One region of the Pseudomonas leptonychotis genome, then DNA from elsewhere that is predicted to be linked to it. Evidence: predicted binding sites of a transcription regulator. Region 1 holds the regulator's gene; the other holds the start of a gene.
What was found. Region 1 encodes sigma-54, which starts transcription at its own class of promoters, with help from an activator protein. Its sites were predicted from a motif close to ANTGGCATNNANNTTGCTNT; they were not measured.

Region 1 (15,224 bases):
GGCTGGCCGTCACGCCACTGACGATGCGGCGTACCTGCGGGCGCCCCTCGACCTGCAGACCATTGGGGCAATAATCACTGATACGCGCAGCATTCAGGTAGCGGTCCGCTTCCTCCACCAGAGTTGTCAGGGCAATAGCCATAGCGTTTCCTTAATCAAGCGTTACGAGGCGCTGCTTTATTACCAGCCGCTTCCCTATAATGGCGCACCTTAAGGGGCGTGCCCGCCCCTCGCAACCCTCAGGATTGGATCGATGTTCAAGGCCCTGCGTATATTCGGCTGGCCCCTGCTGGTCGGCGTGCTATCGGCACTGCTGATCATGCAATATTTCCCTCAATGGGTCGGTTTACCGGGGCAGGATGTCAACGTGCGCCAAGCGCCGTTCTATAGCCGCATGCAGGAAGGCCCGGTGTCCTATGCCGAAGCGGTTACGACCGCCTCCCCCGCCGTCGCTAACCTGTACACCACCAAGTACTCAAACAAGTCCACCCATCCACTGTTTGAAGACCCACAGTTTCGCAAGTTCTTCGGCGACAACCTGCCCAAGCAGCGGCGCATGGAATCGAGCCTAGGTTCGGCCGTTATCATGAGCCCGGAAGGCTATCTGCTGACCAATAACCACGTGGTCGCCGATGCCGACCAGATAGTAGTGGCACTAAAAGACGGCCGCGAAACCCTGGCACGACTGATTGGCAGTGACCCGGAAACGGATCTGGCGGTGCTGAAGATCGACCTGCAAAACCTACCGTTCATCACCCTAGGCCGCTCGGATAACATCCGCATTGGTGACGTCAGCCTGGCCATCGGCAACCCTTTTGGGGTCGGTCAGACCGTGACCATGGGCATCATCAGCGCCACCGGGCGCAACCAGCTGGGCCTTAATACCTATGAAGACTTTATCCAGACTGACGCGGCGATCAACCCCGGCAATTCCGGCGGTGCACTGGTCGACGCCTACGGCAATTTAGTCGGTATCAACACCGCCATATTCTCCAAGTCTGGCGGCTCGCAAGGCATCGGCTTTGCCATCCCGGTGAAACTGGCCATGGAGGTGATGCGGGCGATTATCGAGCATGGCCAGGTGATTCGTGGCTGGCTGGGTATTGAAGTGCAACCACTGACGCCGGAACTGGCAGAGTCCTTTGGCCTGGATGGTCGCCCCGGCATTGTCGTGGCCGGCATCTATCGCGACGGTCCTGCGCAGAAGGCTGGCTTGCAACCGGGCGACCTGATCCTCAGCATCGACGGTGAAGCAGCCGGTGATGGCCGCCGCTCAATGAACCAAGTGGCCCGCGCCAAACCGGGCGATAAGATCCGCATCGACATCCTGCGCAATAGCAAACCATTGCAACTGACCGCTGAAATCGGCGTGCGCCCGCCCGCACAAGGCAAATAATCGCCGCCATTCACCCCGTATCGACACAGTCTTTATGCGTTAAAGCGGCATAAAAAAGCCGGAGGTTGAACGCTCCGGCTTTTGCACAACGCTGACCTACAGGCCCTGCAGCGCATCCAACAGCGCCTGGTTTTGCTCCGGTGTACCGATGGTAATCCGCAGGAACTGGGCAATGCGCGCTTGCTTGAAGTGCCGCACGATCACGCCCTGCTCACGCAGGCCAGCAGCCAGCGTCGCGGCATCTTTATCCGGGTGCCGAGCAAAAACGAAGTTCGCGGCAGACGGCAGCACCGCAAAGCCCAGCTTCTCCAACCCAGCCACCACAGCTGTGCGACTGTCGATCACGCGCTGACAGGTCTGCTGGAAATACGCCTTGTCCGCAAACGCCGCCGCCGCGCCGGCAATTGCCATGCGATCCAGCGGATAAGAGTTGAAGCTGTTCTTGATCCGCTCCAGCGCCTCGATTAGATCTGGATGGCCGACTGCGATACCAACCCGCAAACCGGCCAGCGAGCGTGATTTAGATAGGGTTTGGCTAACCAGCAGGTTCGGATATTTATCTACTAGGCTGATCGCCGTCTCGCCACCAAAGTCGATATAGGCCTCATCGACCAGCACCACAGTATCCGGATTGGCCTTGAGCAGACGCTCAATCGCCTCTAGTCCCAGCGCGCAACCAGTCGGCGCATTCGGGTTAGGGAAAATGATGCCGCCGTTGGGCCGCGCATAATCCTCAACGCGAATCTGGAACTGCTCATCCAACGCAATCTGCTCAGAAGTGATGCCGTACAGGCCGCAATAGACCGGATAGAAGCTGTAACTGATGTCCGGGAACAGCAGCGGCTGGCCGTGCTGAAACAGGCCGTGAAAGGCATGCGCCAGCACTTCATCAGAACCGTTGCCGACGAACACTTGAGCCGTTTGCACACCGTAATAGTCGGCCACTGCTTGCTTCAAGCGGTCGCTATTGGGGTCCGGGTACAGACGCAGGCTATCATTCAGCTCGGCCTGCATGGCCGCGATTGCCTTGGGCGACGGGCCGTAGGGGTTTTCGTTGGTGTTGAGTTTGACCAGCTTGGCCAGTTTCGGCTGCTCACCCGGCACATAAGGCACCAGGTCTTTGACGAAGGGGCTCCAGAATTTGCTCATCTGCCCTTCTCTCCTCGAATTCGATTTTTGTAGGGTGGACAACGCTTTTTTGTCCACCGTAATTACATGCACATAAGGTGGACAAGCAGAGCATTGTCCACCCTACGCTCAACCCTTGATGCGGTACTCGGCGCTACGGGCGTGGGCGGTCAGCGACTCGCCACGCGCCAGGACGCTGGCAATCTTGCCCAGCTCCGACGCACCTTCGGCCGAACAATGGATGATCGACGAGCGCTTCTGGAAGTCGTAAACACCCAGCGGCGAAGAGTAGCGCGCAGTGCCAGAGGTCGGCAGCACGTGGTTCGGCCCGGCGCAGTAATCACCCAGCGCCTCTGCGGTGTAACGACCCATAAAGATCGCGCCGGCGTGGCGGATCAGCGGCAGGTATTGCTCTGGGTTTTCCACCGACAGCTCCAAGTGTTCCGGCGCAATACGATTGGCCACCTCGATGGCCTGGGCCATATCGGCAACCTGGATCAGCGCGCCACGACCTTCCAGCGAAGTGCGGGCAATCGTTTCACGCTCCAGCGTCGGCAGCAGTTTGGCGATGCTTTCAGCCACACGATCAAGGAAGGCGGCGTCCGGGCTGACCAGAATCGACTGGGCGTCTTCATCGTGCTCGGCCTGAGAGAACAGGTCCATGGCGATCCAGTCCGGATCAGTCTGGCCATCGCACACCACGAGAATTTCCGAAGGGCCGGCGATCATATCGATGCCGACCTTGCCAAACACATGGCGCTTGGCGGTGGCGACATAGATATTGCCAGGGCCAACGATCTTGTCCACCGGCGGCACGCTTTCGGTGCCATAAGCCAGCGCAGCGACAGCCTGAGCGCCACCAATGGTGAACACCCGGTCAACGCCGGCAATACAGGCGGCGGCGAGCACCAGCTCATTGATTTCGCCACGCGGCGTTGGCACCACCATCACCACTTCCAGTACACCGGCGACCTTGGCCGGAATGGCGTTCATCAACACCGAAGATGGGTACGACGCCTTACCACCCGGCACATACAGACCGGCGCGATCCAGCGGGGTGACTTTTTGCCCCAACACCGTGCCGTCGGCTTCGGTGTAACTCCAGGAGTCCTGTTTCTGTCGTTCGTGGTAGCTGCGCACACGCTCTGCTGCAACTTCCAGCGCGCTGCGCTGCTCCGGCGTGATGCGGGTCAGGGCCAACTCCAGACGCTCGCGCGGCAGAATCAGATCCGCCATGGAAGCCACATCCAGGCCATCGAACTGCTTGGTGAACTCGACCAGCGCCGCGTCACCACGCTCACGCACGGCCTTGATGATGTCGAGCACGCGATGATTGACCGTATCGTCCGAAACACTTTCCCAGCTCAGCAGATGATCCAGATGCTGGGCAAAGTCCTGGTCAGCGGCATTGAGTCGGCGGATAGCGATAGGAGCGGTCATAGCGGGCCTCTTAATTGGCAAATGCTCGGGCGCCCGTAGCGTAACAACCACTCCGCGCGGGCACCTGAGAATTTTGGCTATAACGCGGATAGGCTAGGCCGCACAGGGGCGGCCATGGGACTCAGCGGGGGTGTCGTGCTTCGACCGCATCACGCAGGGTGTCGATCAACATCTGGATGCGCGCATGCTGCATCTTCATCGACGCCTTGTTGACGATCAGTCGCGAGCTGATCATGGCGATCAGCTCCTGAGCTTCTAGGCCGTTGGCGCGCAGGGTGTTGCCGGTGTCGACCACGTCGATGATCTTATCGGCCAGCCCCACCAGCGGTGCCAGCTCCATCGAGCCGTACAGCTTGATGATGTCGACCTGACGGCCCTGCTCGGCGTAATAACGCTTGGCTACGTTGACGAATTTGGTCGCCACGCGCAGCCGGCCTTTCGGCTCGGGCGCGCCAACTGCACCAGCCGTCATCAGCTTGCACTGGGCAATACGCAGGTCCAGTGGCTCATACAAGCCCTGGCCGCCGTATTCCATCAGCACGTCTTTACCCGCCACACCGAGATCGGCCGCGCCGTGCTCGACATAAGTCGGCACGTCAGTGGCACGCACGATCAGCAGACGTACATCATCTAAGGTGGTCGGGATGATCAGTTTGCGGCTTTTATCCGGATTCTCGGTCGGCACGATGCCCGCCGCGGCCAGCAGCGGCAGGGTGTCATCCAGAATCCGGCCTTTGGAGAGGGCAATAGTCAGCATGGCATCAACCCGGAATACGGCGGATTTTGGCGCCCAGCATCTGCAGTTTTTCCTCAATGCACTCGTAACCACGGTCGATGTGGTAAATGCGATCAATCAACGTGTCACCCTCGGCCACCAGCGCCGAAATCACCAGGCTGGCTGACGCACGCAGGTCGGTGGCCATGACAGGCGCACCTTTGAGCGTTTCAACACCAGTGACGATGGCTGTGTTGCCTTCAACCTGGATCTGCGCGCCCATGCGGATCATTTCATGCACGTGCATAAAGCGGTTTTCGAACACGGTTTCGATGACCGTGCCAGTGCCTTCGGCAATCGCGTTCAATGCGATGAACTGCGCCTGCATGTCGGTCGGGAACGCTGGGTACGGCGCCGTGCGCAGGTTGACGGCCTTCGGCCGTTTGCCGTGCATATTCAACTCAATCCAGTCATTACCGCAGGTGACTTCGGCACCGGCTTCCTGCAGCTTGGACAACACAGCTTCCAGGGTGGTCGGATCGGTGTCCTTGACCTTGACCCGGCCGCCAGTGGCCGCAGCAGCCACCAAGTAGGTGCCGGTTTCAATACGGTCAGGCATAACGCTGAAACGCGCACCATGCAGGCGCTCAACACCATCGATGGTGATGGTGTCGGTGCCGGCACCGCTGATTTTCGCGCCCATGGCGATCAGGCAGTTAGCCAGGTCGACCACTTCCGGTTCACGGGCAGCGTTTTCAAGCACGCTGCGGCCTTTGGCCAGAGTGGCGGCCATCATGATGTTTTCGGTACCGGTCACGCTGACGGTATCGAAGAAGAAGTGCGCGCCACGCAGGCCGCCCTCAGGCGCCTTGGCCTTGATGTAGCCCGCCTCGACATCGATGATTGCGCCCATGGCTTCGAGGCCACGAATGTGCAGGTCAACCGGACGCGAGCCGATGGCGCAACCGCCTGGCAGGGCTACTTCGGCATAGCCGAAGCGCGCGACCATTGGGCCAAGCACCAGGATCGAGGCACGCATGGTTTTCACCAGCTCATAGGGCGCAACCAAGGTTTTGATCGCCCGCGCATCGACTTCGACGCTGAGTTTTTCGTCGATGATCGGCTCGATACCCATACGACCGAACAGTTCGATCATGGTGGTGATGTCGTGCAGATGCGGCAGGTTACAGATGGTGACAGGCGCGTCGCCCAACAGGGTGGCGGCGAGAATCGGCAGGGCAGAGTTCTTCGCCCCGGAAATGCGGATTTCGCCATCGAGGCGCACACCGCCGGTAATAATCAGTTTGTCCATGATTCTCTCGGTTTAGGAGCGCGCGGCCCAATCGGCACGGCTGAAGAATTTCATACTCACGGCGTGGATACTGCCATCGGCGATCCAGGCATTGAGGTGAGCGTAAATCTGCTGCTGACGCTTGACCGGGCTAAGTGCGGCCAATTCGTCACTGATTAGGTTCAGCTGAAAGTTGCAGCCTTCGCCCTCAACTTCCACCTGGGTATCCGGCAATTTAGCCTCAAGGAGACTCTTTACTTCTAAGGCCTGCATGCTCAACCTCGATCAATGCATGAATTAACGACAGCCGAGCAGTCGCTCGCGGGTCGAGCATCATACAAAAAAGCCCCCCGCCTGCGAACCCCGCATTATCCCCAGCCGACCGAAGCCATGCTCAGGCTTGCAGCGGTAGAATTTCCAGCAGCCCACAAACGCCGGCGATCTCACGCATATCCTTAGGCAGATTGCTCACCCTCAAGGCTTTGTCGGTTGCAGCAGCATCACGCATAAAAGCCAGCAACAAAGACACTCCAACACTGCTGGATTTAACCACGCCACCACAGTCGATCACGCACGCACTCAACTTACTGGCTTTAAGCAGGCGCGCACCTTGATCACGCAGCGCCGGAGCGCTCAGGTAATCAAGCACACCCGACAGGCTGAAAACGCCGGGCGAAACTTCGCTGATACTGGCCTGACTCACGACGCATTTGTCCCTTGGCGAGCTTTGGCGACGGTCTCAGTCCAGTTGTCGATGACCTTATCCAGGTCATTGCGATTGTCCTGCATGGCCTGGGAGAACTGATCGCGGAACAATTTGCCAACGTTGATGCCATTGATCACCACGTTGCGCATCTTCCAGGTGCCGTCCTGACTGACCATGGTGTAGGACAGCGGGTAAACCGCGCCATTACCGTCCTCGATTTCCATGTTAACTGAGGTGCGCTGCGGGCCCTGCCGACCATTTACCGGCAATACGCGAATGTCCTGATTGTTGTATTCGAGCAAGGCGTTGCCGTAGAACTGCATCAGGCTGCGTTTAAAGTTCTCCTGAAAGCGCTGCATTTGCTCGGGAGAGGCCTGGCGCGAGTAACGCACGGTCATCACGCCACGGGAAATACCGTCTACATCCACTACCGGCCCCAAAATGCCATTCAGGGCGTTGTAAAACGCGCCAGGGTCAGTGCGATATAGCTCTTTATTCGCTTTGAGATCTGCCAGTAACGTGGTGGTGGTCTGTTGCACCACCTCATGAGCAGCGGGGGCTGCCAGCAGCGAGAAAGACATGGCCGCCAGACAGATAAAAAGACCACTACGCAGTGTGTTGAGCATATTCAGCACCTCTATTAATTAGCCTGGTCTTTGTTGACCGAGTTGAGCAAAAACTTGCCAATCAGGTCTTCCAGTACCAATGACGACTGCGTGTCGTGAATGGTGCCACCATCGCTCAGCACCTCTTCTTCACCACCTACGCTAATCCCAATGTATTTTTCGCCCAGCAGGCCCGCCGTTAAAATCGAGGCGGTGGAGTCTGCCGGCAGGTTATCCACGGCATCATCCAACAGCATGGTGACGCGCCCCATATAACTGTTGCGGTCCAAATCAATCGCGGTGACCTTGCCGATTGTGACACCGGCCATGGTCACTTTCGATCTGACCGTCAAACCGGCAATATTCTCAAAGTGCGCATACACCTTATAAGTATTATCACTGTTACCAACTGTCAGGCCGCTGACGCGCAAGGCCAACAGCAGCAAGGCCAACAACCCGGCCAACAGGAACAAGCCGACACCAATTTCCAGCGTGCGGTTCTGCATCAGAAATCTCCAAACATCAAAGCGGTCAGAATAAAGTCCAGCCCCAATACGGCGAGCGAGGCGTACACCACTGTTTTGGTGGTGGCACGACTAATCCCTTCCGACGTTGGCTCACAGTCATAGCCTTGGAACACGGCGATCCAGGTCACGACAAACGCAAAAACCACACTCTTGATTACGCCATTGAGCACGTCTTCACGAAACGAAACACTGCTTTGCATATTGGCCCAGAACGAGCCTTCGTATACCCCCAGCCAGTCAATGGCGACCATCGCGCCACCCCAGATACCGACCACACTGAAGATCATCGCCAGCAACGGCATCGAGATAAAACCGGCCCACAAACGCGGGGCAACAATGTATTTGAGCGGGTCGACGCCAATCATCCCTAGGCTCGACAGCTGCTCGGTGGATTTCATGTTGCCGATTTCCGCCGTCAACGCAGAGCCAGCGCGCCCAGCAAACAGCAAAGCCGTAACCACCGGCCCCAGCTCACGCAACAGGGTTAGGGCGACCATCTGCCCCACAGCCTGTTCCGAGCCATATTGCGCCAGAATGCTGAAGCCCTGCAGCGACAGCACCATACCGATAAAGATGCCGGATACGACGATGATGGCCAGAGACATCACCCCGACCGAATACAGCTGCTTAACCAGCAATTGAAAGCTATTACCCGTTGAGCCGCGACCAAATAAGGCGCGCAGCAAAAACAGACCGGAACGCCCCAGCGTGGCTACCACATCAATACCGGCACGACCGAACAGGCGCACCCGTTCGAGCACAGATGTTTTGCGCATCAGCGCTCCCCCAGCAAATCGTCGCGGTAATTAGCCGCAGGAAAGTGAAACGGTACCGGGCCATCAGGAATGCCCTGCATAAATTGCTTCACCCGGGGGTCGTCTGAAGCCATCAGTTCAGCCGGCGTACCATGCCCCAATACTTGGGTATCACCGACTATATAGATGTAGTCGGCGATACTCGCGGTTTCTGCCAGGTCATGGGACACCACGATGCTGGTGATCCCCAACGCATCGCTTAGCAGACGGATCAGGCGCACCAGAACGCCCATGGCAATCGGGTCCTGGCCAACAAACGGCTCGTCATACATGAGTATTTGCGGATCCAAGGCAATCGCTCGCGCCAGCGCCACGCGCCGTTTCATGCCTCCGGACAACTCATCGGGCATCAGCTCGAGCGCACCGCGTAAGCCCACGGCCTGTAATTTCATCAGCACGATGTCGCGAATCATTTCTTCCGGCAGTTGGGTATGCACCCGCAGCGGAAAGGCGACGTTCTCGAACACATCCAGGTCGGTAAACAGCGCGCCGCTTTGGAACAGCACACCCATCTGTTTGCGCATATCAAACAGTTCACTGCGTGACAGCGTCGGTAAATTCAAACCATTGACCCAGACTTCACCCTGACTCGGCTTAAGCTCGGCCGCAATTAAACGCAGCAATGTGGTTTTGCCACAGCCAGACGGGCCCATGATGCCGGTGACTTTGCCACGGGGAATCTGGATATCGATGTTTTTGAAAATATCCCGCTCACCGCGCTTAAAGCTCACACCTTTAAGCTCGACTGCATACGGGTTCTCGGCGCTCATCTGGACTCCTTGCTCAACGCTTGCCTGACTGACGCACGGCCCAGAACAAAGGGCACCACTGGTCGTCGAACGTACCGAAAATGGGCGCGAACTATACCATCGAGGCACCACGCACCCAAGATTGAACTTGTTGCCGAAGATAAGTGCCGCACAAATCCAGTAGCCAACTCGCAACTGGAAACACTGGGCAGGCGCACCTTTACCGTTATAATCGGCAGCTTTTAGCCAGTACGCCGCCGAGAAGTCATGAGCCAATCAACCGACCTGATCCAGTCAGCGCAGCGCACCATTCGCTTAGAACTCGAGGCGATCCAAGATCTGCTGCAGCGTATCAACGGTGACTTTGTGCGTGCCTGCGAGCTGATTCTCGCCAGCAAAGGTCGCGTAGTAGTGGTTGGCATGGGTAAATCCGGGCATGTGGGCAACAAGATTGCCGCTACCCTGGCCAGCACCGGCACCACCTCCTTTTTCGTCCACCCTGCCGAGGCAAGCCACGGCGATATGGGCATGATCACCCGCGACGACGTGGTCCTGGCCCTGTCCAACTCCGGCTCAACAGCGGAAATTGTCACCTTGCTGCCGCTGATTAAACGCCTGGGCATCACCCTAATCAGCATGACCGGCAACCCTGAATCGCCACTGGCCAAGGCCGCCGAGGTCAACCTCGATGCTCGCGTCTCCCAAGAAGCCTGTCCACTGAACCTGGCTCCAACTTCCTCCACCACAGTTTCTCTGGTGTTGGGCGATGCCTTGGCCATCGCACTACTAGAAGCCCGCGGGTTTACCGCCGAAGATTTCGCCTTCTCGCACCCAGGTGGCGCGCTGGGCCGTCGCCTGTTGCTTAAAGTGGAAAACGTCATGCACGCAGGCGCCAATCTGCCACGCGTTAACCGTGGCACTTCATTGCGCGACGCACTGCTAGAAATGACCCAGAAAGGCCTGGGCATGACCGTGGTCACCGAGAACGATGGCCGTTTGGCCGGAATCTTCACCGATGGCGACCTGCGCCGCACCCTGGACCATAACATCGACGTACGCCAAACCATTATTGATGACGTAATGACCGCCAACGGCAAGACCGCACGCGCGGAAATGCTTGCGGCAGAGGCCCTGAAAATCATGGAAGACCACAAAATCAGCTCACTGGTGGTGATCGACGATAATCACCAGCCGATCGGCGCGTTAAACATGCACGACCTGCTGCGCGCAGGAGTAATGTGATGACCACTAACGCAACCACCGCGGATCTGCAACAACGCGCCCAATCGGTAAAACTGGCGATCTTCGACGTCGACGGTGTACTGACCGACGGCAAGCTTTACTTTCTCGTCGACGGTAGCGAATTCAAGACGTTCAATACCCTCGACGGCCACGGCATCAAGATGCTGATCAACTCCGGCGTGCGTACCGCCATCATCAGCGGCCGCAAAACACCTGTGGTTGAGCGGCGCGCGCAGAACCTGGGGATCCAGCACCTGTACCAAGGCCGCGAAGACAAACTGGTGGTACTCGATGAACTGCTCGGCGAACTGGGCCTAGACTATGCACAAGTCGCCTACCTCGGCGACGACCTACCTGATCTGCCGGTGATTCGTCGTGTAGGCCTGGGCATGGCAGTCGCCAGCGCCGACGGTTTTGTCCGACAGCATGCCCACGGCGTGACTAAGGCTCGTGGAGGCGAAGGTGCCGCACGCGAGTTCTGCGAACTAATCATGCGCGCTCAAGGCACCCTTGACGCGGCTCAAGCCGCTTATCTATAGGCCAACCATGCCCCGCAAGTTATTCAATATTGTCCTATTCGCTTGTGTTGCCCTGCTGGTGGCGGCGCTCGGCTACTGGAACCTCAACCCAGATAGCTTTGGCTCGCAATCGCACGCTGCCGAGACTGACAACGCCATCGACTTTTACGCAACCAACACCTACACCGTGCAATACCAGCCCGATGGCAAACTGCACTACGAGCTGACTGCCGACAAGGTTGAGCACATCAAGGCCAGCGACATCACTTTGATGACGGAGCCAAATATGAACCTGTTCCGCGGCACAGAGCTGCCCTGGAAAATTCGCAGTGAGCGCGGCGAAGTGTCGCCCGGCGGTACAGAAGTCGAATTGATCGAGCAGGTGCGCGTCGAGCGCACCGATGCCAAGGGCCGCCCGACCATCCTCACCACCAGCCGCCTGACTGTATTCCCCGAGAAGGAATATGCGCAGACCCAGCAAGCCGTTAGAATCGACGCTGCCAATGGGGTGACCACGGCAAAAGGAATGAAAGCGTACATGAATGACGGCAGGATGCTCCTGCTGTCCAACGTAAGAGGTCAGCATGAGGCTCGTTAACACCCTCCCCCTACTACTCAGCCTCAGCGCCGCACTCGGAAGTGTCAGCGCCTGGGCACTGCCATCCGACCGTGAACAGCCGATCCGTATTCAGGCTGACAGCGCGGAATTGGATGACAAACAAGGCGTTGCCGTTTATCGCGGCGACGTAGTTATCACCCAGGGCACCATGAAGGTCACCGGCGATACTGTGACCATCACCCAGAACGCCCAGGGTGATGTCGAGGTATTCACCTCCGTCGGCAAGCCAGCCTACTACGAGCAACTGCCGTCAGCCGACAAGCAGATCGTCAAGGCCTACGGCCTGACCATCCAATACTTTATGGCCAACGAGCGCGTGGTACTGATCGATCAGGCCAAGGTGATTCAAGAGGGCAACACCTTCGAAGGCGAGAAAATCGTCTACGACACCCAGCGCCAGATCGTCAACGCCGGTCGCGCCACGGGCACCAACGTCACCGCGCCACGTCCGCGCATCGACATGGTGATCCAGCCGAAGAACAAACCAGCCGAACAGCAGGCGCAGTAATAATGGCCACATTGAAAGCCCAACACCTGGCCAAGAGCTACAAAGGCCGTCAGGTCGTGCGCGACGTCAGCTTGAGCATCGACAGCGGGCAGATTGTCGGCCTGCTCGGCCCCAACGGGGCAGGCAAAACCACCTGCTTCTACATGATCGTAGGCCTGGTTCAGGCCGATCAGGGTCGCGTGATGATCGATGACCTCGACGTCAGCCACCAACCCATGCATGGCCGTGCCCGTGCGGGTATTGGCTACCTACCGCAGGAAGCCTCGATTTTCCGCAAGCTCAGCGTGGCCGACAACATCATGGCCATTCTGGAAACCCGCAAAGACCTCGATGGCGCCGCGCGCCGCAAGGAACTTGAAGGTTTGCTGCAGGAATTCCACATCAGCCATATCCGCGACAACCTCGGCATGAGCTTGTCTGGTGGTGAGCGCCGTCGCGTGGAAATTGCTCGCGCCCTGGCGACCAACCCCAAATTCATTCTGCTCGATGAGCCCTTCGCAGGTGTCGATCCGATCTCGGTCGGCGACATCAAGCAAATCATTCACCACCTCAAAGCCAAGGGCATCGGTGTGTTGATCACCGACCACAACGTGCGCGAGACCCTGGATATTTGCGAAACGGCCTATATCGTCAGTGATGGTCAACTCATCGCCGAAGGCGATGCCGAAACCATCTTGGCCAACCAGACAGTGAAAGAAGTGTATCTGGGGCATGAGTTCAGGCTGTAACCACGGCTTTTCTTAAGCCTACTGCAGCCAAGGCTAGGCAAAACCTTTAGAGTCAGGCATATAATTTGCTTCCTAGTGGCGCTTTTTAAAAGCGCCCTGTAGTGGCTGCGCACAGACGCCGGTAAATAAGGTCTGCAATGAAACCATCGCTAGTCCTGAGAATGGGCCAGCAGCTGACGATGACACCGCAGCTGCAACAGGCCATCCGCCTGCTCCAACTGTCCACCTTGGATCTGCAACAAGAGATCCAGGAGGCCTTGGAGTCCAACCCGATGCTCGAGCGCCAGGAAGAAGGCGATGACTTCGACAATTCGGACCCCATGGCTGATGGCGCAGAAAGCGCCACACCCAGCGAACAGCCTGAAACGCCGTACCAAGAAACCAACTACCAGGAAGCCACGCAAACCGTGGACAACCTTGAAGAAGGTGACTGGGGCGAGCGCATTCCTAACGAGCTACCCGTCGACACTGCCTGGGAAGACATCTACCAGACCAGCGCCAGCAGTTTGCCCAGCAGCACCAATGATGACGACGAATGGGACTTCACCACTCGCACGTCTAGCGGTGAGAGCCTGCAAAGCCACCTGCTCTGGCAACTCAATCTAGCCCCAATGTCGGACAAGGATCGCCTGATTGGCGTGACCTTGATTGACTGCATCAACAGCCAGGGCTATCTCGAAGAAACTCTCGAGGAAGTGGTCGAGGCGTTCGACCCGGAGCTGGACATCGAGCTCGACGAAGTCGAAGCCGTGCTGCACCGCATTCAACAATTCGAGCCCACCGGGATCGCCGCGCGGAACCTGGGCGAGTGCCTGCTCCTGCAACTGCGCCAGCTGCCCGCCAAAACGCTCTGGCTGAGCGAAGCACAGCGTCTGGCCAGTGACTACCTCGACCTGCTTGGCAGCCGCGACTACAGCCAGCTAATGCGCCGCCTGAAACTCAAGGAAGACGAGCTGCGCCAGGTGATCGACCTGATTCAAAGCCTCAACCCGCGCCCCGGCTCGCAAATCGAATCAAGCGAACCCGAATATGTAGTGCCCGATGTGATCGTGCGCAAACACAACGAACGCTGGCTGGTAGAGCTGAACCAGGAGGCCATGCCACGCCTGCGGGTCAACGCGCAATACGCCGGTTTTGTGAAACGCGCCGACTCCAGCGCTGACAACACCTTTATGCGCAACCAGCTGCAAGAAGCGCGCTGGTTTATCAAAAGCCTGCAAAGCCGCAACGAAACCCTGATGAAAGTAGCCACGCAGATCGTCGAACATCAGCGCGGCTTTCTCGATTACGGCGACGAAGCGATGAAGCCCTTGGTTCTGCACGATATTGCCGAAGCCGTAGGCATGCACGAGTCAACCATCTCACGGGTGACCACACAGAAATTCATGCATACGCCGCGTGGCATTTACGAGCTGAAATACTTCTTCTCCAGCCACGTGAGCACCTCCGAGGGTGGCGAATGCTCGTCGACTGCGATCCGCGCCATCATCAAAAAACTGGTGGCCGCGGAAAATGCGAAAAAGCCGTTGAGTGACAGTAAGATCGCTGGTTTACTGGAAGCACAAGGCATTCAAGTAGCCCGCCGCACGGTCGCAAAGTACCGTGAATCCCTCGGAATAGCGCCTTCCAGTGAGCGTAAACGATTGATCTAAGGCGGCACACAGAAGGAAGATCAAAGCACTGCACAGTACACGCCCAGGCCTCGCCTTTGCTCAAAAGCAGCCATACTGCCAATAGTGATTAGCGACCGTGCCAGGCTCGTTCTGCCAGAGTCTTCCACGCCACAGTGTTCCGGCGGCAGGCCTCTCGCCTGCCTCTTACACACGGCAACAAGGAGAAAGCGGTATGCAAGTCAACATCAGTGGACATCAGCTGGATGTGACCGACGCCCTGCGCGACTACATCGTCGAGAAACTTGGACGACTGGAGCGCCACTTCGACAAGATCACCAACGTACAGGTCATCATGGAGGTCGAAAAGCTCAAACAGAAAATCGAAGCGACCTTACACATTGCAGGCGGCGAAGTCGTCGCCAATGCCGAGCATGAAGACATGTACGCCGCCATCGATTTACTGACTGACAAACTCGACCGACAACTCATCAAACACAAGGAAAAACAGCTCGATCGTCAACAGGGCGCTATGGCCCGCTGACGTCGTCTATCTCCTATGATCCGACTTGAAACCATCCTGACCCCCGGCCGTTCTTTAGTGAACGTGCCGGGTGGCAGCAAAAA
Region 2 (15,224 bases), on a different contig from region 1:
CCGCCTACGTCAAAGCCGGTTTTCTCTCTGCCATTGCCAAAGGCGAAGCCACCTCCCCGCTGATCAGCAAGCAACACGCTGTTGAGCTGCTGGGCACCATGCAAGGCGGTTACAACATCGCCACCATGGTTGAGCTGCTTGATGACAGCGAACTGGCTGGCGTGACTGCCGAGCAACTGAAGCACACCCTGCTGATGTTCGACGCCTTCCACGACGTCGCCGAGAAAGCCAAAAATGGTAACGCTCACGCCAAAGGCGTGCTGCAGTCCTGGGCTGACGGCGAGTGGTTCAAGAACCGCCCAACCCTGGCCGACAAGATCAGCCTGCGCGTGTTCAAGGTCACCGGCGAAACCAACACCGACGACCTGTCCCCGGCTCCAGACGCCTGGTCGCGCCCGGACATCCCGCTGCACGCCCTGGCCATGCTGAAAATGGCCCGCGACGGCATCGTGCCGGACGAGCAAGGCGTAACCGGCCCGATGAAGCAAATCGAAACCATGCGCGGCGAAGGTTTCCCTATCGCTTACGTGGGTGACGTGGTCGGTACTGGTTCTTCGCGTAAATCCGCCACCAACTCGGTGCTGTGGTTCTTCGGCGACGACATCCCGAACGTGCCGAACAAGCGCGCTGGCGGCTTCTGCTTCGGCAGCAAGATCGCACCGATCTTCTACAACACCATGGAAGACGCCGGCGCTCTGCCGATCGAATTCGACGTGTCGAACATGCACATGGGCGACGTGATCGACCTGTACCCGCATGCTGGCAAAGTCTGCAAGCACGGTACTGATGAAGTCCTGACCACCTTCGAAATGAAGACCCCGGTCCTGCTCGACGAAGTGCGCGCTGGCGGCCGTATCCCACTGATCATCGGCCGCGGTTTGACCGAGAAAGCCCGTGCCGAGCTGGGCCTGGGCCCAACCAACCTGTTCAAGCTGCCTGAGCCACCAGCCACCAGCACCAAGGGTTTCACCCTGGCGCAGAAGATGGTCGGCAAGGCGTGCGGTCTGGCTGAAGGTCAAGGCGTACGCCCTGGCACTTACTGCGAACCGAAGATGACCACCGTCGGCTCCCAGGACACTACTGGCCCGATGACCCGTGATGAGCTGAAAGACCTGGCTTGCCTGGGCTTCTCCGCCGACCTGGTCATGCAGTCGTTCTGCCACACCGCGGCGTATCCAAAGCCAATCGACGTGACCACTCACCACACCCTGCCGGATTTCATCCGCACCCGTGGTGGCGTATCCCTGCGTCCAGGCGACGGCATCATCCACAGCTGGCTGAACCGTATGCTGCTGCCGGACACCGTCGGTACCGGTGGTGACTCGCACACCCGCTTCCCGATGGGCATCTCCTTCCCAGCCGGCTCCGGCCTGGTCGCGTTCGCTGCGGCTACCGGTGTTATGCCACTGGACATGCCAGAGTCCATCCTGGTGCGCTTCAAAGGCACGCTGCAGCCCGGCATCACCCTGCGTGACCTGGTGCATGCCATCCCTTATGTGGCCATTCAGAAAGGCCTGCTGACTGTCGAGAAGAAAGGCAAGATCAACGCCTTCTCGGGTCGCATCCTTGAGATCGAAGGCCTGGACGAGCTGACTGTCGAGCAAGCGTTCGAGTTGTCCGACGCCTCGGCCGAGCGCTCGGCTGCTGGTTGCACCATCAAGCTGCCGGAAAAAGCCATCGCCGAGTACCTGCGTTCGAACATCACCCTGCTGCGCTGGATGATCAGCGAAGGCTACGGCGATGCACGCACCATGGAACGTCGCGCCCAAGCGATGGAAGCCTGGTTGGCTGATCCTAAGCTGATGGAAGCTGACAAGGACGCTGAGTACGCCGAGATCATCGAAATCGATCTGGCCGACATCAACGAGCCGGTCCTCTGCGCACCGAACGACCCAGACGATGCGCGTCTGCTGTCGAGCGTTGCCGGAGAGAAGATCGACGAAGTGTTTATCGGTTCGTGCATGACCAACATCGGTCACTTCCGCGCTGCCGGTAAGCTGTTGGAAAAAGTCGAAGGCTCCCTGCCGACTCGCCTGTGGCTGTCGCCGCCGACCAAAATGGACCAGCATCAGCTGACCGAGGAAGGCTACTACGGCATCTACGGCAAAGCTGGCGCACGTTTGGAAATGCCAGGTTGCTCGCTGTGCATGGGTAACCAGGCGCGCGTTGAGGCCAACTCCACTGTGGTATCGACCTCGACCCGTAACTTCCCTAACCGTCTGGGCGATGGTGCCAACGTCTACCTGGCTTCGGCCGAGTTGGCTTCGGTAGCAGCCATTACTGGCAAGCTGCCGACCGTTGAGGAATACATGGTCTACGCGAAGGAAATCGACACCATGGCAGCGGACGTTTACCGCTACCTGAGCTTCGATCAGATCGCCGAGTTCCGTGAAGCCGCTGCGAACGCCAACATCCCGGTCGTTCAAGCCTAACGAAACAACGCATCACGCTGCATGTATAAAGAAAGCCCCGCCTCGTGCGGGGCTTTTCTTTGTGCCTGGCTTGTCGCGCATAAAGGCCAAGAGTTCCCGTTTATATGGGCGCAGCAACACAGCAAAGACCATCAGGAAAGACTCATGAAGCACTGGATTATTGCCGCACTCTGCGTATTCAGCCTGGCCGGCTGCAGCAGTGAATACATCATCAGCACCACCGACGGGCAGTTACTGACCAGTGATGGCAAGCCGAAACTGGACAAAGGCACTGGCATGATCGAGTTCACCGACAGCGAGGGCCGTAAACAACAAATCCCACAAAGTTCGGTCAAGCAGATGCTAGAACGCTAAGCCTGCCCAGCCCTACAACGAACCCCGCCACTGCGGGGTTCGTTGTATCTGAGGCCTGCCATCTGCGCTGGCACATGCATTGCTTTGTTTAGCTCAAAGCCTTTCCAACGGCGGAAACGGTTCAACTAGACAACGGTGTCGTATCACTCGCAAACAGTAGCCGCGAGCGGTACGGCACCTTTTTGTGTGGCCACAGGTAAAGCACCATGAATGAGCACGACATCAGCCGCAGCACTGCCCCGGAAAAACCGGTACTGAATATCGGCTTTATGGCCCTCACCGACGCTGCCTCCGTTATCGTAGCCGCCACCCAGGGCTTCGCTGAAAAGCATGGCCTGACCCTCAACCTGCAGCGTCAGGCCTCCTGGGCCACCTTGCGTGACAAATTGCTGAGCGGTGAGCTGGATGCAGCTCATAGCCTCTACGGACTGATCTATGGTGTGCAACTGGGACTCGGTGGTGCGCCCAGCACGGATATGGCCGTACTCATGGGCCTTAACCAGAATGGCCAGAGCATCAACCTCTCGCCCGCGCTACAAACCGCTGGCGTGAACACTGGCAGCGCACTGGCGCAGCGCGCGCACCAATCAGGTGCAAAATTAACCTTCGCCCAAACCTTCCCCACCGGCACCCATGCCATGTGGTTGAACTACTGGTTGGCCAGTCAGGGCATTCACCCGCTTACCGATGTCGACAGCGTCGTCGTACCGCCACCGCAGATGCTCGCTCACCTCAAGGCTCGGCGCATCGATGGTTTTTGTGTGGGCGAGCCCTGGAGTGCTCAGGCGGTGGATGAACAGATGGGCTGCACCCTAACCACCAGCCAAGCGATCTGGCCGGATCATCCGGAAAAAGTCTTGGGCTGCACCCGCGAATTTGCCGCACAGCACCCTAACAGCGCCCGCGCACTGATCATGGCCGTACTGGAAGCCAGTCGGTTTATTGATGAGAGTGAAGAGAACCAACGTAGCACCGCGCAACTGCTCAGTGGCAGCGAGTATGTCGACGCCCCACTCTCGGCCATCCAGCCGCGCTTTCTCGGCCAGTACCAGGACGGCCTCGGTCATGCCTGGCAAGACGTCCATCCATTACGTTTTCACGCAGGTGGAGCGGTTAACCAACCCTATCTGTCCGACGGCATGTGGTTTATGACCCAGTTTCGCCGCTGGGGCTTGCTGCGCGACGACCCGGACTACCTGGCCGTTGCCCGCCAAGTGCAACAACTCGAGCTTTATCGACAGGCTGCCGAGGCTCTCGGCATCGACGTACCAAGCGAGATGCGCAGCAGCCAATTGCTCGATGGCCAGGTATGGGACGGCAACGACCCGGCCGGCTATGCCCGCAGCTTTGCCCTGCACGCGCTGGCTGATGGCCCGATCAGCGCCCAGCAGGAGAGTCGCTAATATGCTGCGCATTCTGCTGATCAATGACACACCCAAAAAAGTTGGACGCCTCAAAGCGGCACTGATTGAGGCCGGCTTTGAGGTGATTGATGAGTCCGGCCTGACTATCGACTTGCCCGAGCGCGTCGAAGCGGTTCGCCCTGACGTGATTCTGATCGACACCGAGTCGCCCAGCCGCGATGTGATGGAGCAGGTGGTACTGGTCAGCCGCGACCAACCGCGACCTATCGTCATGTTCACCGACGAACACGACCCTGGCGTCATGCGTCAGGCGATCCAAAGCGGCGTCAGCGCGTACATCGTTGAGGGCATCCATGCCCAGCGCCTACAGCCGATCCTTGATGTCGCCATGGCGCGCTTTGAGAGCGATCAGGCGCTCCGCGCGCAGCTACAGGCACGCGATGCTCAGTTAGCCGAACGCAAACGCATCGAGCTGGCCAAGGGACTGCTGATGAAGATGAAAAGCTGCGACGAGGAGCAGGCCTACACCCTAATGCGCCGCCAAGCCATGAGCCGCCAGCAAAAGCTCTCGCAAGTGGCTGAGCAAATCATCGCCATGCACGACATGCTCGGCGGTTAAAGGGGTAATTTGCGCAGGATGGGATAAGGCGCGTAGCGTCGATAAATCTTGATTAACCACGATGGGTATCGTGAAGGACATCCATCTCCCTCACCCTATGGGCAGCTAAAGCGGTGCAATACAGCACCCTGCCGCTTTGGCGCTGCGCCAACCGCTTCTATGGCTGTACCTCTGAGTTTGACGGCAACTGCTCTGGACAGCCGCACCCCGGCCGTCTTATCTTCGCCGCCTGGCCAGCACACTGGCCAACGTCGCTCGGACGGTTCCGGGCGCTTACGTTTGCGAGATAGACATGACTGACTCACGTCCGCCGCGCCGCTTTGCGCGCATCGATCGACTCCCCCCTTATGTTTTCAACATTACTGCCGAGCTGAAGATGGCCGCGCGTCGCCGCGGTGAAGACATCATCGACTTCAGCATGGGTAACCCGGATGGCCCCACGCCGCCGCATATTGTCGAAAAACTGGTGCAAGTCGCCCAGCGTGAAGACACTCACGGTTACTCAACGTCGCGCGGCATTCCGCGCCTGCGCAGGGCTATTTCGCGCTGGTACAAAGACCGCTACGAAGTCGAGATCGATCCGGAAAACGAAGCCATTGTCACCATCGGCTCCAAAGAAGGCCTGGCACACCTGATGCTGGCCACCCTGGACCATGGCGACACCGTGCTTGTGCCCAACCCCAGCTACCCCATCCATATCTACGGCGCGGTGATTGCCGGCGCCCAAGTGCGCTCGGTGCCGCTGATTCCAGGCGTGGACTTCTTTGCCGAGCTGGAGCGGGCGATCCGCGAGTCGATCCCCAAGCCAAAAATGATGATCCTCGGCTTCCCCTCCAACCCCACCGCACAATGCGTGGAGCTGGACTTCTTCGAGCGCGTGGTGGCCCTGGCCAAGCAATATGACGTGCTGGTGATTCACGACCTGGCCTACGCCGATATCGTCTACGACGGCTGGAAAGCCCCGTCGATCATGCAGGTGCCAGGCGCCAAAGATATTGCCGTGGAGTTCTTCACCCTGTCCAAAAGCTACAACATGGCCGGTTGGCGCATTGGCTTTATGGTCGGCAACAAGGAACTGGTCAACGCGCTGGCGCGGATCAAGAGCTACCACGACTACGGCACCTTCACCCCGCTGCAGGTAGCCGCCATCGCGGCGCTGGAAGGCGACCAGCAATGCGTGCGCGACATTGCCGAGCAATACCGCCAACGCCGTAACTTGCTGGTCAAGGGCCTGCATGAGCTGGGCTGGATGGTGGAGAACCCGAAGGCCTCGATGTATGTCTGGGCCAAGATCCCTGCACAATACGCCCATCTTGGCTCGCTGGAATTTGCCAAAAAGCTGCTATTGGAGGCTAAGGTTTGCGTTTCCCCTGGCATCGGCTTCGGTGATTACGGCGATGACCACGTGCGCTTTGCCCTGATCGAAAATCAGGACCGAATCCGTCAGGCCATTCGTGGCATCAAGTCGATGTTCCGCGCCGATGGTCTGCATGCCAACAAGACCACGGTCGACAGCGAGTAATACGCTAGAGGGCACCTTAGGGTGCCCTCTAGCGTTTCAGCTCGAATAATCCAGTACCGTCCAGACCCTGCTGAGGCCATCGGTAATAACGCAACCGTTCTGCTCCAGCTGGTTGTTGCTGTGCAACAACATCAGGTTGGTCATGCCATCGGCAGCATCCGAGCGCTCGCTCAGCCACTGCACTCGGCCGCAGTTAGCCGTTTCAATTACATAACTCGCCGCCACTGCAGAGCCCTCGTTAGGCAGCCTGATGACATCCACCACCGTGCCGCGCTCCTCAATGCGCTTGCCGTCGAACACCAGCACAGCCCAAGCCTGGCTGTTCTCAATAACCAGATAAGTGCCATTAGCGCGGGGTTGATCACGCTGCGGTTGCGCACAACCGGTCAGCAATCCCAACAACACAATTGTCATCAGCATCTGTTGCATTGTCAGTGACTCCTCTGCAGTGCCTGTCGCCACTCGCTTTAAGGGCAGGTGACGGGAGTGATCGAGTGGGTGCCGGCTAGGGACTTGGACTTACTATTATCGAATACTGTTTATTTGTACAGTATTTTTCGATTACCCTTAACCACGCCACCCAACCAACCGTGCAGCCCCGCAAGCGGGACCATAGGCGTTAACAGGAGTATCCAGATGCTCGACGTACTGCAGCTGAAACACAGCGTAAACCGCATGCCCTTGGAAAAAGTCCGGGCCACCGTCAATGAATTACAGCTTGAAGGCATCGTCACTGAGGGCAAAACACCGTTTTCCCGGGTGCACTTCAACACCTGTTTTGCCGAAATCGAAGCCTTGCTACAGCGTGCGGGCTACCACCGCCAATTGGATGTAGTCGGCTACCAAGGGTTGGCCTATGCCATGTTCGATCCATCGCGCTGGGCGGCTGTGGAGGTGCTGCGCTGGCTCAGGGAGTTCACAGAAGAAGCCCAGCGTCGCCCCATTGCACATTGATGCGATAAGGCGACGCTAGGCTGACAGGCGTCTATTGATGCGGATGCAACGCCGATGGCGCAAACAGGCCTTGAGCGAACCAAAAGCGCTCAACCACACGGATAGTTGCACGGCTATGGCTCAGAACGGTGCCTGGAAGAACGTTGAGACAGGCACCGCTGACCTGTTAGTGCATGGCATCAGCAGCTCCAAACTCAGTTAGATCATCACTCTAGGTTCATGTATTCAAAGTATTTTTACTTACCACTTGAGGGTTGCAAGAACGCCCTCTGCTGCTCTTGCAGGCAAAAGCAGGTGCCGACATCAACAAAGCTGGCAAGGCCTTTGCAATAACCTCCTCAAGACCTACACCCGTCTTCAGATCGCCAACGGCGGTGATCGGGACGAATAGACAAAGACGTCAAAGGCAACCTGCCCTCGCTGGGCGGTGTTGATCGTTGACGTCTTTTTTCGTTTCTGAGACTTGAGGATTCACCATGCGTCATTTCAACACTCGCCGTTCGCTGCTGAAAAAAACCCTGACTGGCTTCGGCTGCGTCGCTGCCCTGTTGCTTAACCCGCTAAGCCTACAAATCAGCCTGGCTGCCGAGCTGGAAAAGGACGAACTCAAACTCGGCTTTATCAAGCTCACCGACATGGCCCCGCTGGCTATCGCTTACGAGAAAGGCTTCTTCGAAGACGAAGGGCTTTACGTCACCCTGGAAGCGCAAGCCAACTGGAAGGTGCTGCTGGACCGGGTCATCACTGGCGAGCTCGACGGCGCGCACATGCTCGCTGGCCAGCCCCTGGGCGCCACCATCGGCTTTGGCACCAAGGCCGATATCGTCACCGCATTTTCCATGGACCTCAACGGCAACGGCATCACCATGTCCAATGCCGTGTGGGAGGAAATGAAAAAGCACGTGCCGATGGAAAATGGCAAGCCGGTGCACCCAATCAAGGCTGATGCACTCAAGCCGGTCATTGAGCAATACAAAGCCAAGGGCAAGCCGTTCAACCTGGGCATGGTGTTCCCGGTCTCCACCCATAACTACGAACTGCGCTATTGGCTCGCCGCGGGTGGCATCAACCCGGGCTATTACGCCCCAGCCAAGGGTGACATCACCGGCACCTTGAACGCTGACGCCCTACTCTCGGTCACCCCGCCGCCGCAAATGCCCGCCACCCTGGAAGCCGGCACCATCAGCGGCTACAGCGTCGGTGAGCCGTGGAACCAGGCCGCCGTGTTCAAAGGCATTGGCGTACCGGTGATAACCGACTACGAAATCTGGAAGAACAACCCGGAGAAAGTTCTCGGCGTCTCCAAGGAATGGGCCGATGCCAACCCGGAAACCCACAAGCGCCTGGTCAAGGCACTGATCCGCGCTGGCATGTGGCTGGATGAAAACAACAACGCCAACCGCGCCGAAGCCGTGGAAATCCTGGCGCGCCCTGAATACGTGGGCGCCGATGCCAAGGTGATCGCCAACTCGATGACCGGCACCTTCGAGTACGAGAAAGGCGATAAACGCGCCGTACCCGACTTCAACGTGTTCTTCCGCTACAACGCCACCTACCCCTACTACTCCGACGCCATCTGGTACCTGACGCAAATGCGCCGCTGGGGCCAAGTCAGCGATGCCAAGCCCGATAGCTGGTACTTCGACATTGCCAAGCAGGTGTACCTGCCGGCGGTGTACCGCAGCGCTGCCGACGAGCTGATTGTCGAAGGCAAGGCCAAGGCTGAGGACTTTCCGCCGGCCAGCGAAGAAGGCTTCCGTGCGCCAACCAATGAGTTTATCGATGGCCTGAGCTACGACGGGCGCAAGCCCAACGCCTATATCGAACAATTCAAAATTGGTCTGAAAGCCGATTCCGCACTCTAAGCCATACGCCGCCCGGGGGCCGCTACAGCCGCCCCCATCGTTACCAGAGGATATGACGATGAGTAATCCAGCCGTCGCCCAGACTATTCAAGAAACCCTGAAAACCGCCCGCGCAGCTGCATTCAAGCGCTGGCTGCCGAACCTGTTGATGCCGACCATCGGCGCCCTGGCGTTTCTGCTGTTCTGGCAGTTAGTCGCCGGCACCATTGACACCAGCCTCGGCAAATTCCCAGCCCCAACCCAGGTGGCCACTCAGTTCGGCGCGCTGGTCAATGAACACCTGCGCGAACAGAAAAAGGCCGATGCCTTCTTCGAACGTCAAGAGGTGCGTAATGCCGAGAAGCTGGCCAAGAACCCCGACGCCAAGGTCAGCATTCGTCCGTACACCGGCAAACCGACCTTCTTCAAACAGATCCTCACCAGCCTGTACACGGTGATGACTGGCTTTCTGATCGCCTCGATCATTGCCATTCCGCTGGGCATCGTCTGCGGCCTGAGCAAACCCATCTACACCGCGATCAACCCGTTGATCCAGATTTTCAAACCGGTGTCGCCGCTGGCCTGGCTGCCCCTGGTAACCATGGTGGTCAGCGCCGTATACACCAGCAGTGACCCGCTGTTCGCCAAATCCTTCGTCACCTCCGCGATGACAGTGGCGCTGTGCTGCCTGTGGCCCACCGTGATCAACACCACTGTGGGCGTGGCCAACCTGGACAAGGACCTGCAAAACGTCAGCCGCGTGCTCAGCCTGTCGCCGCTCAGCCACGTGCGCCGAATCGTTCTGCCGGCCGCCATCCCGATGATTTTCACCGGCCTGCGCCTGTCGCTGGCCACCGGCTGGATGGTGCTGATTGCTGCCGAAATGCTCGCGCAGAACCCCGGCCTGGGCAAGTTCATCTGGGATGAATTCCAGAACGGCAGCTCCAACTCCCTGGGGCGGATCATGGTAGCGGTAGTGGTTATCGGCCTGATCGGTTTCGCCCTCGACCGCCTGATGCTCGCGCTGCAACGCCGCGTCAGCTGGGACAAAAACGCCGACCTGCGCTAAGCGCATCGAAGAATTGAGGAGCCTCACATGAACCGTCCACACCTCGAACTGTCCGGCGTCGGTATCGATTTCCCCACCGACAAGGGCCTGTATTGCGCGCTGCAGAACGTCAACTTGAAGATCGACAAGGGCGAATTCGTCTCCTTGATCGGCCACTCCGGCTGCGGTAAATCCACCGTCCTGAACATCGTCGCCGGGCTTTATCAAGCCACCACCGGCGGGGTTATTCTCGACGGCCGCGAGGTCAACTCGCCCGGACCGGAACGCGCCGTGGTATTCCAGAACCACAGCCTGCTGCCCTGGTTATCCTGCTACGAGAACATTGAGCTGGCGGTACGCCAGGTGTTCAAAGGCGAAAAAAACCGCAGCGAAATGCGCGACTGGATCGAACACAACCTCTCTCTGGTGCACATGACCCACGCCCGCGACAAACGCCCCAGCGAGATATCCGGCGGCATGAAGCAGCGCATCGGCATTGCCCGTGCCCTGGCCATGCAGCCCAAAGTACTGCTGATGGATGAGCCCTTCGGCGCCCTCGACGCGTTGACCCGCGCGCACTTGCAGGACTCGCTGATGGAGATTCACGCCGACCTCGGCAACACGGTGATCATGATCACCCACGATGTCGACGAAGCTGTGCTGCTGTCGGACCGCATCGTGATGATGAGCAACGGTCCGGCCGCCAGCGTTGGCGAGATTCTTGAGGTCAAGCTGGAACGACCGCGCGAGCGCATCGCCATGGCCCATGACGCGCGCTACCACGAGTACCGCGCGGCGGTACTGGAGTTTCTCTACCAGAAGCAGGTGCGCCCCGCGGCCTGAGTTCACGGCGGCGCTGAACAGCCAGGTGCAGACCTGGTTGTTCCGCCGCTGACAACGCATCGCCCCATTGGTCAGTCCAACTGAACTAAGCGTACCCATCATCACCGAACAGGAGCGCCAACCTCGAGCAACCCATAGAACAACCTAAGGATCCGCCGTGCTTGACCTGACCACCTGGAACCTCTCTGTTCCCATCGAGCCAACCCCTGCCACTATCAGCACTGCCCGCCTAAACAATGGCTATAGCACTCAGTATTTCCGCCGTAACGCCGACCACAGCGTCACGTTCTGGGTGCCGGTCAATGGTTCACACACCGAGGATGCCCGTTACCCGCGCAGCGAACTGCGCGAAACCCAGGCCGACGGCAGCCTGAGCAACTGGTATCACGCCAGTGCCGACAATTACCTGAGCGCGGTGCTTACGGTCAATCAGGTGCCCAGCAAGAACAAGATCGTGATCGCCCAGATACACAGTAAGGACCAACCCGGCAGCAATAATGACCCTCTGCTCAAGCTGCAATACCACTACCTACGCGGTGTCGGCCGTCTCGAACTGCTGTTGCGCAAGCGCCCTGGTGACAGCGAAGTGCAAAACATCCTGCTGGCAGAAAATATCCAGTTGAACCAGCGCTTCAGCTACGAGTTGCGTGTTACCCCCAGCGGCAAACTCGGGGTCAAAGTCACCAGCAGCCATGGTGATAACGGCTCGTTCTATCAACAACTGAGCGGCTACTGGAGCACGCAACTGCTCTACTTCAAAGCCGGCGCCTACATCCAAGATAACTACGGCTCCACCCATGAAGGGGGTCGAGTGACCTTTTACTGGCTCAATACCCTGCACCGTTGAGCATTCAAAACTAATAGCGGGTCATTACTCATTCGTTAGATAGCAGCCCATGGCGGTGTGCCCACGTACAATGACACGCCGCAGATGCGCCCTTCCCCGTTCAAACGAGACTCAGCATGGCCCGCCTGAACCTTGAATTCCCAGAAGACCAGTTCTGCTACAGCACCCATCTGACCGTGCGTGTTACCGACATTAACGCCGCCAACCACCTGGGCAATGACTCGATGATCTCGATGATTTCCGAGGCGCGCGCCCGCTTTCTGTTTGAGTTCGGCATTGAAGAAACCCAGGAAGACGGCACCGGCATCATCGTCACCGATCTGGCCACCACCTACCGCGCCGAGGCCCATGCCCGCGACCAGTTGCTGTTCGAGGTCGGCGTGATGGACTTCAACCGCTATGGCGGCGATATCACCTTCCGCATCAGCCGCCCCGCCGATGGCGCACGGGTGGCCATGGCCAAGTCTGGTTTTGTATTCTTCAACTACAAACTGGGCAAGGTTGTCGGGATGCCAACCATTTTCAGTGACAAATTCAGCCGGGTTAACTGGCTAAGTCAGTAATCATAATGACTGTCACGGTGCTCATTATTTTCGTGAACAGCATGCCTGACAGCAGCCAAATCGCCCAATTGAACATAAATTGCTCAATTCTCCAGTCGCGACCGTGACAGCAGGCTGATCCTCTGCTACGCCTTAGGCATAACAACAAAAGCAGGGGAATTGCTATGCCAACCACGCGCAGCCATGTCCGCCACGCGGGGCTTTTGAGCAACCTACTCGCTCTAGCGTTACTCACCCTACCTATTCCCACCCAGGCCAAAGTACTAAGCACGCCGGTAAGCCAGGCGGGCGAACTGCGTTGCAGCAACGTCAGTTGAAGTACGGGCCACATAGCTAAGCATGCCTGCATGACATGCACCCTGGCTTGCTGGAGCAGGCAGCCCCTTAGCGCCCCATCCAAGTGCGCAAAATCATCCAGCGCCTCTTTTTGTAGCGAGTGCGCCACGCCTAAAGCCCTTCCAACCTAGTTATCTCGCTGAATCCTCCTGTTGGCGCAGCTCTTGCTAATACACAGATACAGGTAGCCAAAGGCGGCTGCTCGACAAACGACAAAGACGTCGCATACCCCACGCTCAAAAGCACACGGGATATGCGGCGTTTTGCGTTTTAGCCCCAGTGTGTGGGGCCGGTGCCCGCTTTGTGATCCAGAGCCGGCACTGGTAATTCTCTCAACCCAGCTGTGGCTTCGGCCCCAGGGTGTCGCACCACAAGTACGGCACCTCCCCGATGGGTTGTGGCCGCCATGTCCACGACCATGGCGTACCGCAACCCGCCGGGACCCTTTATTGCTGAATGAGGTATTCGATGAATACAAGCTTCTGGAAATCCGGCCATACCCCCACCTTATTCGCCGCATTTCTGTATTTCGACCTGAGTTTTATGGTCTGGTACGTACTCGGCCCGCTGGCCGTGCAGATCGCCACAGCGCTTGATCTGACTGCCCAGCAGCGCGGTTTGATGGTCGCCACACCGATTCTTGCAGGCGCCGTACTGCGTATTGTCATGGGCTTGGTAGCAGATCGCCTATCACCCAAGACCGCCGGCATAATTGGCCAGGTAATCGTGATTGTGGCGCTGTTCTGCGCCTGGAAGATTGGCATCAACAGCTATGAGCAGGCATTACTGCTCGGTCTGTTCCTTGGCGTTGCCGGGGCCGCTTTCGCCGTGGCACTGCCGCTGGCTTCACAGTGGTACCCGCCGCAGCATCAAGGCAAGGCCATGGGCATAGCTGGCGCCGGTAACTCCGGCACGGTGCTGGCCGCCCTGTTCGCCCCCGTTTTGGCGGCCGCATTTGGCTGGCAGAACGTCTTCGGCTGGGCATTGATTCCACTGCTGGCAACCCTGCTGATCTTCGCCCTGATGGCCAAGAACGCACCTGAGCGGCCCAAGCCAAAAGCCATGGCCGACTATTTGAAGGCCTTGGGCGACCGTGACAGCTGGTGGTTTATGTTTTTCTACAGCGTGACCTTCGGCGGTTTCATTGGCTTGGCCAGCGCCTTGCCCGGTTATTTCAACGACCAATATGGTCTCAGCCCAGTGACCGCCGGCTACTACACCGCTGCCTGCGTCTGCGCCGGCAGCCTAATGCGCCCCTTAGGCGGCGCATTGGCCGACCGGATCGGCGGCATCCGTACGCTGCTGATGATGTACACCTTGGCGTCACTGAGCATTGCCGCGGTGGGTTTCAACCTGCAAAGCTCGGCCGCCGCACTGACGTTATTCGTCACCGCCATGCTCGGCCTCGGCGCCGGTAACGGCGCCGTGTTCCAGCTGGTGCCACAGCGCTTTCGCAAGGAAATTGGCGTAATGACCGGGCTGGTCGGCATGGCCGGTGGCATTGGTGGCTTTCTTTTGGCCGCAGGCCTGGGGACCATCAAGCAGCAAACGGGCGACTACCAGCTAGGTCTGTGGCTGTTCGCCAGTCTTGGGGTGCTGGCCTGGTTCGGCCTGTATGGGGTTAAGCTGCGCTGGCGCACCACGTGGGGCAGCGCAGCAGTCACCGCAGCCCGCGTGTAACTTCCGAATGTAGGGTGGATGACGCTTTATTCATCCACCACAAAGCAACGGTGGATCGGTAAAGCGCGATCCACCCTACGCCAACCCCTTGGAGCACTGAGGCAAAGGCGGGGCTGACTGGCAGCGCTTATTGCACTGGTCAGGAAAAGCGGGAGACGTCGGCAGCGGCCCTCCTCGGTTGCCTCACCAGCCTCGCCTTTGCCTCAGTGCTTCTTCTGTCACAGATCCAGGAACCTCTGCATGGCCTTGCAACTGACCTTTGGTGAAGCCAGCGCCACCGGCCCGCGCAGTGAAAATCAGGACGCTATCCGTGTGGTCACCCCGGCCCCGGCGCTGGCTGCGAGCAAGGGCTACCTGTTTGCCCTCGCTGATGGTGTCAGCCAATGCGCCGACGGTGGCCTGGCGGCACGTGCCACCCTGCAAGCTCTGGCCCTGGATTATTACTCCACCCCGGAAACCTGGGCCGTCACGCAATCGCTGGACCGCGTACTGGTGGCCCATAACCGCTGGTTGCAGGCCAATGGTGGCGGGCAACCCTTGCTCACCACACTGAGCGCCCTGATCCTGCGCGGTCGACGCTTCACCTTGGCGCATGTCGGCGATTGCCGGGCCTATCGCTGGCTGAACGGCACGCTTGAACGCTTAAGCGAAGACCATGTGTGGGAGCAACCCGGCATGCAGCATGTGCTCAAGCGCGCCATGGGCCTGGATCAGCATCTGGTGATGGATTATCTGGATGGCGAGCTACGCCAGGATGAATGCTTTGTGCTGGTCAGCGACGGCATCTGGGCCACCCTCGGCGATGCGGGTATTCAGCG

Region 2: the regulator sigma-54 is predicted to act here: its motif matches at 2,853-2,872, upstream of D8779_RS10990 (CmpA/NrtA family ABC transporter substrate-binding protein).

What each region holds. Positions count from the first base shown of each region.
Region 1 covers NZ_RFLV01000003.1:278,727-293,950, forward strand. The annotation lists gene D8779_RS15595 (Nif3-like dinuclear metal center hexameric protein) at 1-142, opposite strand, end outside; gene algW (Do family serine endopeptidase AlgW) at 254-1,396, shown strand; gene hisC (histidinol-phosphate transaminase) at 1,493-2,545, opposite strand; gene hisD (histidinol dehydrogenase) at 2,654-3,964, opposite strand; gene hisG (ATP phosphoribosyltransferase) at 4,086-4,721, opposite strand; gene murA (UDP-N-acetylglucosamine 1-carboxyvinyltransferase) at 4,726-5,991, opposite strand; gene D8779_RS15625 (BolA family protein) at 6,004-6,243, opposite strand; gene D8779_RS15630 (STAS domain-containing protein) at 6,365-6,673, opposite strand; gene D8779_RS15635 (MlaC/ttg2D family ABC transporter substrate-binding protein) at 6,670-7,302, opposite strand; gene mlaD (outer membrane lipid asymmetry maintenance protein MlaD) at 7,317-7,787, opposite strand; gene mlaE (lipid asymmetry maintenance ABC transporter permease subunit MlaE) at 7,787-8,584, opposite strand; gene D8779_RS15650 (ATP-binding cassette domain-containing protein) at 8,584-9,393, opposite strand; gene D8779_RS15655 (KpsF/GutQ family sugar-phosphate isomerase) at 9,640-10,614, shown strand; gene D8779_RS15660 (KdsC family phosphatase) at 10,614-11,153, shown strand; gene lptC (LPS export ABC transporter periplasmic protein LptC) at 11,161-11,730, shown strand; gene lptA (lipopolysaccharide transport periplasmic protein LptA) at 11,717-12,259, shown strand; gene lptB (LPS export ABC transporter ATP-binding protein) at 12,262-12,987, shown strand; gene D8779_RS15680 (RNA polymerase factor sigma-54) at 13,125-14,639, shown strand; gene hpf (ribosome hibernation-promoting factor, HPF/YfiA family) at 14,833-15,141, shown strand; gene ptsN (PTS IIA-like nitrogen regulatory protein PtsN) at 15,157-15,224, shown strand, end outside.
Region 2 covers NZ_RFLV01000002.1:57,237-72,460, reverse strand. The annotation lists gene acnB (bifunctional aconitate hydratase 2/2-methylisocitrate dehydratase) at 1-2,432, shown strand, start outside; gene D8779_RS10995 (YgdI/YgdR family lipoprotein) at 2,577-2,786, shown strand; gene D8779_RS10990 (CmpA/NrtA family ABC transporter substrate-binding protein) at 2,993-4,189, shown strand; gene D8779_RS10985 (ANTAR domain-containing response regulator) at 4,191-4,769, shown strand; gene alaC (alanine transaminase) at 5,062-6,291, shown strand; gene D8779_RS10975 (hypothetical protein) at 6,328-6,720, opposite strand; gene D8779_RS10970 (transcriptional regulator) at 6,928-7,245, shown strand; gene D8779_RS10965 (CmpA/NrtA family ABC transporter substrate-binding protein) at 7,722-9,110, shown strand; gene D8779_RS10960 (ABC transporter permease) at 9,169-10,158, shown strand; gene D8779_RS10955 (ABC transporter ATP-binding protein) at 10,186-10,980, shown strand; gene D8779_RS10950 (polysaccharide lyase family 7 protein) at 11,138-11,827, shown strand; gene D8779_RS10945 (thioesterase family protein) at 11,944-12,390, shown strand; gene D8779_RS10940 (nitrate/nitrite transporter) at 13,195-14,406, shown strand; gene D8779_RS10935 (bifunctional protein-serine/threonine kinase/phosphatase) at 14,647-15,224, shown strand, end outside.